DNA from 2 places in the Pelagerythrobacter marensis genome. Region 2 is predicted to be linked to the other one. Evidence: predicted binding sites of a transcription regulator. Region 2 holds the regulator's gene; the other holds the start of a gene.

Region 1 (3,404 bases), 280 kb from region 2:
GCAACGAGGCGCTGCAGCGCCGGATGCGCGCCCAGCTCAATTTCGCGGAGAACGTGCCGATCACGCTGCTGCTGATCGCGGGCCTCGAAATCGCCGGGATCGGCGAAGTCTGGCTGGCCTACGTCGCCGCTGCGTTCATCCTGGCGCGAGTCGCCCATGCGTTCGGGATGGACGGGGGCAAGGCCCAGGCCGCGCGCGCGATCGGCGTGCTGGTGACGCTGGCCATCCAGCTTTTCCTCGCCGGCGTGGCGGTGGGCGCGGTGCTGCGGCTGTTCTGACCGGTTCGCGGCTCGGCGCGAATCCTGAAATAACTTCCCGATCCCCTGCGAAGGCAGGGGCCTCAGGCTATCGAGCGAAGCGCCAGCGGCCTGAGGTCCCCGCCTTCGCCGGGACTCGGGAGGCGGGCGATCAGGCCAGCGCGGCGTCGCTCACGAAAGCATTGGTCTTGCGCTCGTGGCCGAACGTGCTCGTCGGGCCGTGGCCGGGGATGAACGTCACGTCCTCGCCCAGCGGCCAGAGCTTGCCGGTGATCGCATCGAGCAGGTCCTGGTGGTTGCCGCGCGGGAAATCGGTGCGCCCGATCGATCCCTTGAACAGCACGTCGCCGACGATCGCGAACTTGCTCGGGCGGTGAAAGAACACGACGTGGCCCGGGGTGTGGCCGGGGCAGTGGATCACCTCCAGCGTCAGCTCGCCCACGGTCACCGTGTCGCCGTCGTCGAGCCACCGGTCGGGCTCGAAGCTCTTCGCCGCCATGCCCCACTGGCGCCCGTCGTCATCGAGCCGCGCGATCCAGAACCGGTCTTCCTCGTGCGGCCCCTCGATCGGCAGGCCCAGCTCCTCCGCCAGAATGCCCGCCTGCCCGCAATGGTCGAGATGACCGTGCGTGATCAGCAGCTTTTCCAGCGTCACCCCCGACTTGGCCACGCCGGCCTTGAGCTTGTCGAGATCGCCGCCCGGATCGACCAGCGCGCCGCGCATCGTTTTCGTGCACCAGATCAGCGAGCAGTTCTGCTGCAAGGGCGTGACGGGCATGATCGCGGCGCGCATAGGGCGCTGGGTTGCGGTATCGGTCATGGCGGGGGAGATGGCGGGGAACAGGGCCGGTTGCAAGCGGCGCGTCGGCCCGATTTCATGATGCCCGGCGCTCGGCGGCCGGCCCCTCCGTCAGCCGCTGGCGCGGCTGCCACCTCCCCAACGCAAGTCGTTGGGGAGGAACGATCGAGGCCGGGACCAGTCCTCCCCATCGTCTTGCGATGGGGAGGGGGACCGCTCGCACAGCGAGCGGTGGAGGGGCCGGGGGTGGGCTTACACCCGCCCGCCTTTCCACACGACGCGGCCGATCACCTCGACTTCCTCGCGGGCCAGCTCGATCGGCGGATAGGCACTGTTTTCGCTGACCAGCTTGATCCGGCCCTGCGCCGCGGCCTGGAGCCGCTTGACGTGGAGCGCGTCGCCGATGCGGACGACGTGGATGCCCTCCCCCCCGCGCTTGTGGCGGTCGACGAAGATCTCGTCGCCCGAACGCAGCAGCGGCTCCATCGAATCGCCTTCGACCCGGATCGCGGTGAGGTCCGCCCCTTCCAGCCCCATCTCGCGCAGCCAGCGGCGCGAGAAACGGAAGACGTCGAAGGGAATCTCCCGCGCGCCAAGCGCCCCCGCCCCGGCCGAGGCATCGAGCGAGAGGCGCGGCACCTCGATCCACTCGCCCCGCGTCGGCGCCGGCGTGTAGGATTTATCCCCCGGCGCACCCAATTCGGATTCGGCCACGCCGAAAAATTCCGCCAGCGTCCGACGGTCGCGTTCCTCCAGCTTGCGCGGGCTGCCCTTGCGCACGAATTGCTGGAGATACGTGGGGTTGCGGCCGATCAGATGGGACAGCCCGGCCAGGCTCGCCCCGCGGTCGCGGGCGAGTTCGAGCAGGCGCTGGCGCGCGTCGCTCATGCCGAAAATCCCTCTGCCAACATTTTTCCTGCCTACACGATGTATTTTTCCTAGACAAGTAGGATTTCAGCTGGAACGAAGGTGAGAACGAATCGGGAACATCCGATTCGAGTCGCCACCACTTGCCGGGGAGAGCCATGCTGATCCGATCCGTCGAAAAATTCCTTCGCGCGCACGAGATTTCGCCGACCAAATTCGGCCGTCTCGCCGCGCAGGACCCGCGTTTCGTGCTCGATCTGCGAAACGGCCGCGAACCGCGCGGCGCCATGGAAGCGCGCATTCGCGGGTTCATGGCCGGATACGAAGCCGCCGCAGAGGAGACCGGCCATGTTGCATGAATCCACGCCCCCTCGCCCACCGCGCCCACCGCGCCCGCCGCGCACGGTGCGGCGCACCACGGCCGATCGCCTGCGCGCCGCGCTGGGCGCGCTTGCCGGCGGGCGGGGGCAGATCCGGCGCCATGCCGAAAAAGCCTGGGCCAGCATCACGTTCGAGGGCGCACGCCATACGCTGGAGCTGGATTTCGACGGCGCGCAGGCCGTCGCCGCGGCCGAGCATTTCATCGCCGAGCTGCCCGAACACGAATTCGCGATCCCCGGCCAGATCGTCGCCGACGCGACCGTCACCCGGGTCGATCACACCCTGCTGCCGCATCCGCGCCTGGCGCTGGAATGCGAGCTTCTGCTGCTGGAGGACGCATGATTATCTTCTACCCCCGCCCCGCGCGCCGCGGATGGATTCCCGCCTGCCAGATCGCCGCGCCGCCGCCGCCGTCAGCGCCCGCGGCGGATGACGAGGTTGCGGATCTCGCTCATGTCCTCGATCGCGAAGCGGATACCCTCGCGGCCCAGCCCCGAGTCCTTGACCCCGCCGTAAGGCATGTTGTCGACGCGGGTGCTGGGCACGTCGTTGACGACGACCCCGCCGACTTCCAGCCGGTCCCAGGCGTCGAGCATCTTGAACAGGTCGCGGGTGAAGACGCCCGCCTGCAAGCCGAATTCGCTGCGGTTCACTTCGTCGAGCGCGGCGTCGAAATCGGTGAAGGGTTGCAGGATGGCGAGCGGACCGAAGGCTTCCTCGTTCAGAGCGCGGGCATCGCGGTCGACACCCTCCAGCAGGGTCGCCTCCAGCATATTGCCCTTACGCCCGCCGCCGCACAGCAGGCGCGCGCCGCCCGCGACCGCTTCGTCGATCCAGCCCTTCAGCCGGCGCGCCTCGCCCTCGGAGATCATCGGGCCGATAAAGGTCTCGCGGTCCTTGGGATCGCCGGCCTTGAGCGTTTTCGTCCGGTCGACCAGCATGTCGCGGAACCGGCCATAGACGCTTTCGTGCACGATGATCCGCTGCACCCCGATGCAGCTCTGCCCCGACTGGTAGAAGGCGCCGAAGACGATCCGTTCCAGCGCATCGTCGAGATCGGCGTCGCTATCGACGATCACCGCGGCATTGCCGCCGAGTTC
Region 2 (3,404 bases):
GCCGCCGATGCTACCGGGCGGATACGATTTCGCCCGCGCGGCCTGGTTCCAGGGGTTTGCCGCGACCGGTTCGCTGATCGGCGGGATCGAAATCGTCCGGCCGGCCGAAGAAGGGGGCACGCTGGCAAGCGTCCAGCGGCGGCTGGCCGCGCACGTCCGTTCCAGCCTGCCGGGATCGCCGGGCACGATCGCGGCCACTTTCGCCAGCGGCGACCGCGGCGCGATCGCGCCGGCCGATGAAGCGGCGATGCGCGATGCCGGGCTGACGCACCTCCTGGCGATCAGCGGGCTCCATGTCAGCGCCGTGATCGCGGCCGCCTATGTTCTCGCGATCAAGCTGCTCGCGCTCTGGCCCTGGCTCGCCTTGCGCGTGCGGCTGCCGGTCCTGGCGGCTGCGGCGGCCGCAGGGGCGGGGGTGGCCTATACCCTGCTCACCGGCGCGCAGGTGCCGACGGTGCGCAGCTGCATCGGCGCGCTGCTGGTGCTGGTCGCCCTGGCGCTGGGTCGCGAGCCGCTGTCGCTCAGGATGGTCGCGGTGGCGGCGATCTGCGTCCTGCTGCTGTGGCCCGAATCGCTGGTCGGGCCGAGCTTCCAGATGAGCTTTGCGGCGGTGCTGGCGATCGTGGCGCTGCACACCAGCGCGCCGGTGAAAGCCTTCCTTGCTCCGCGCGACGAGGGATGGCCCGCCTGGTGCGCACGGCGTGCGGCGATGCTGCTGCTGACCGGCCTCGTGATCGAGATCGCGCTGATGCCGATCGTGCTGTTCCATTTTCACCGGGCGGGGGTCTACGGCGCGCTGGCGAACATGATCGCGATCCCGCTGGTCACGTTCGCCTCGATGCCGCTGATCGCCCTGGCGCTCGCGCTCGACCTGTTCGGAGCGGGCGCGCCTGCCTGGTGGCTGGCCGGCAAGTCGCTGGAACTGCTGCTGGCGATTGCCCACTTCACCGCCGGCCAGCCCGGTGCGGTCAAGCTCGCGCCGCAGATGGGGTTGGGGACGATCGCGCTCTTCGTCGCCGGGGGGCTGTGGCTGGCGCTATGGCGGGGGAAGGCACGGCTGCTCGGGCTGGCTCCTGCCGCAATCGCCGCCGCGCTGCTGATCGCGGCGACGCCGGCGCCCGATGTCCTTGTCTCGTCCGACGGGCGGCACGTGGGGATCGCGGGGGAGGGTGACCGGCTGCTGGTCCTGCGCGACAGCCGCAGCGCTTACGCCCGCGACAACTTGCGCGAACTCGCCGGGCTGCAAGGCGAGCCGATCCCGCTGGCGCAGTGGCCGGGCGCCCGGTGCAGCCGCGACTTCTGCGTGCTCACCATCCGGCGGGACGGCCGCCCCTGGACTTTGCTGATGGCGCGCAGTCGCACCCTGGTGGAAGAGCGCGCGCTCGCCGCCGCCTGCGACCGGGCCGACGTGGTCGTTGCGGACCGCTTCCTGCCGCGAAGCTGCCGCCCGCGCTGGCTCAAGGCGGACCGCCGCCTGCTGGAACGCACCGGCGGGCTGGCGCTTTACCTCGACCGGCCGCGAATGGTCAGCGGCGCCGAGAGCCAGGGCGAGCATGGCTGGTGGCGGGGCGCGCGCCGCTAGCCCGGCAATCGCCCGCAGCCTGCAACCGCGGCCCCTCGCGCGTCAGTGGTAGCGGCGCAGAAGGCCCGAGAGCTTGCCCTGGACCTGAACTTCGTCCGGCCGGTAGACCTGCGATTCGTAGGACCCGTTGGCCGGATCGAGCCGGATCATGCCGTTCTCGCGCCGCAGATATTTCAGCGTCGCTTCCTCGTTCCGCACGAGCGCGACCACGATTTCGCCGTCGCGGGCGACATCGGTGCGGCGCACGAGCGCGAAATCGCCGTCGAAAATGCCCGCTTCGATCATCGAATCGCCCGACACCTCCAGCGCATAGTGCTCGCCCGGGCCGAGCAGGGCGGCGGGGACCGGCAGGCTGCTTTGCCCTTCCAGCGCCTCGATCGGCGCGCCGGCGGCGATCCGGCCGTGGAGCGGGATCTCGATCACGTCGTTCGCCGGCTCGGGCACTGCCTTTTCCGCCCGCCTGGCGGCCGCGCTCCGCAAGTCGACGACATTGTCGGCCCTGGCGCCGCGCGCGACGGGCGTGGAATCGGCCGGATCGCGCAGCACCTCCAGCGCGCGGGCGCGGTTGGGTAGGCGACGGATGAAACCGCGTTCCTCCAATGCGGAAATCAGGCGGTGCACGCCCGACTTGCTCTTGAGATCGAGCGCTTCCTTCATTTCCTCGAACGAAGGCGAGATGCCGGTTTCTTCCAGCCGCTGCTGGATGAACCGGATCAGCTCGTGCTGCTTTGCCGTCAGCATGGCGAAAACTCCCTGGCCGCCTGACACGATCGTGCGCGGTTGCGAACGAATACGGAACAATTAGGCAACCTTGCCAGTCAAGTCAAGCAATTGCGCCATTCTCGAGCCGATAGACCGGAACATCCGTTCCCGCTTTCGCCGGCGGGCAGTGCGGCGGGCGCCAGATCAGCGCATCGGCGCGGGCGAGAGGGGAAAGGAGGCTGCTGTCGCGCTGCATGATCGGCAGGGCGCGTCCGCCGCGCAGGTTCGCCCGCAGGAACTCGCCGCGCTCACCCCCCGGCGGCAGGTCGCGGCCCGCCGGCACCGGCTCGCTGGCCGGCAGCGGATCGGGCGCACCCAGCAGCGCGCGCAGCGCCGGGATCGCGAAGAGGAAGCCGGTGACGAAGGCGGACACGGGGTTGCCCGGCAGGCCGAGGACAAGCGCGCCTTCGCGGCGCGCCACCATCAGCGGCTTGCCCGGCCTGATCGCGACGCGCCAGAATGCCATCCGCGCGCCCCAGGCCTCGAGCGCCGGGCGCACGAGATCGTGATCGCCGACCGAGGCGCCGCCGCTCGTCAGCACGAAGTCGCAGTCGTCGCACCGGGCCAACGCCTGGCCGAGCGCCTCGCGATCGTCGGGCACCGGGCCGATCCGGCGCACCTCGCACGGCAGGGCACCGGCCATCGCGGCCAGCATCGCCCCGTTGGTGGCGGGGACGGACCCGTCGACCAGCTCGTCGCCGCAATCGAGGATCGCGACGCGCGGGGCGCGGTGGACGCGCACGGTATCCGCCCCGGCCGAGAGGGCGAGGGCGACTTGCCGCGGGCCGATCCGGCTGCCGGCGGGAAGCAGCGCGTCGCCTTCGCCGAAGTCGATCCCGCGCGCGCGAATGTTCGCTCCGGGGCCCGGCATCGGACCGGCGAGCGCGAGACGATCCCCGTCGCGCCGGGCGTCTTCCTGTATCAGCACCCGGTCGCTCCCCGCGGGCACCGTCGCCCCGGTCGAAATGCGCACGGCCTGGCCGTCTTCCAGCGCGCCGCCGAACGGGGCGCCGCAGCGGCTCTCGCCGATCACGCTCCAGGGTCCCTCGCCGGCGAGCGC

The links. Region 2 encodes LexA, which represses DNA repair genes until DNA is damaged. Its sites were predicted from a motif close to GTTCCNCNCTTGTTCT; they were not measured.
Region 1: a site for LexA is predicted at 2,029-2,044, ahead of V5F89_RS10190 (S24 family peptidase). Genes of this name have one in related genera too.

Annotation. Positions count from the first base shown of each region.
Region 1 covers NZ_CP144918.1:2,154,630-2,158,033, reverse strand. The annotation lists gene V5F89_RS10200 (MAPEG family protein) at 1-278, shown strand, start outside; gene V5F89_RS10195 (MBL fold metallo-hydrolase) at 409-1,050, opposite strand; gene V5F89_RS10190 (S24 family peptidase) at 1,309-1,944, opposite strand; gene V5F89_RS10185 (hypothetical protein) at 2,082-2,282, shown strand; gene V5F89_RS10180 (hypothetical protein) at 2,272-2,646, shown strand; gene V5F89_RS10175 (aldehyde dehydrogenase family protein) at 2,718-3,404, opposite strand, start outside.
Region 2 covers NZ_CP144918.1:1,877,954-1,881,357, forward strand. The annotation lists gene V5F89_RS08840 (ComEC/Rec2 family competence protein) at 1-1,582, shown strand, start outside; gene lexA (transcriptional repressor LexA) at 1,625-2,323, opposite strand; gene V5F89_RS08850 (molybdopterin molybdotransferase MoeA) at 2,406-3,404, opposite strand, start outside.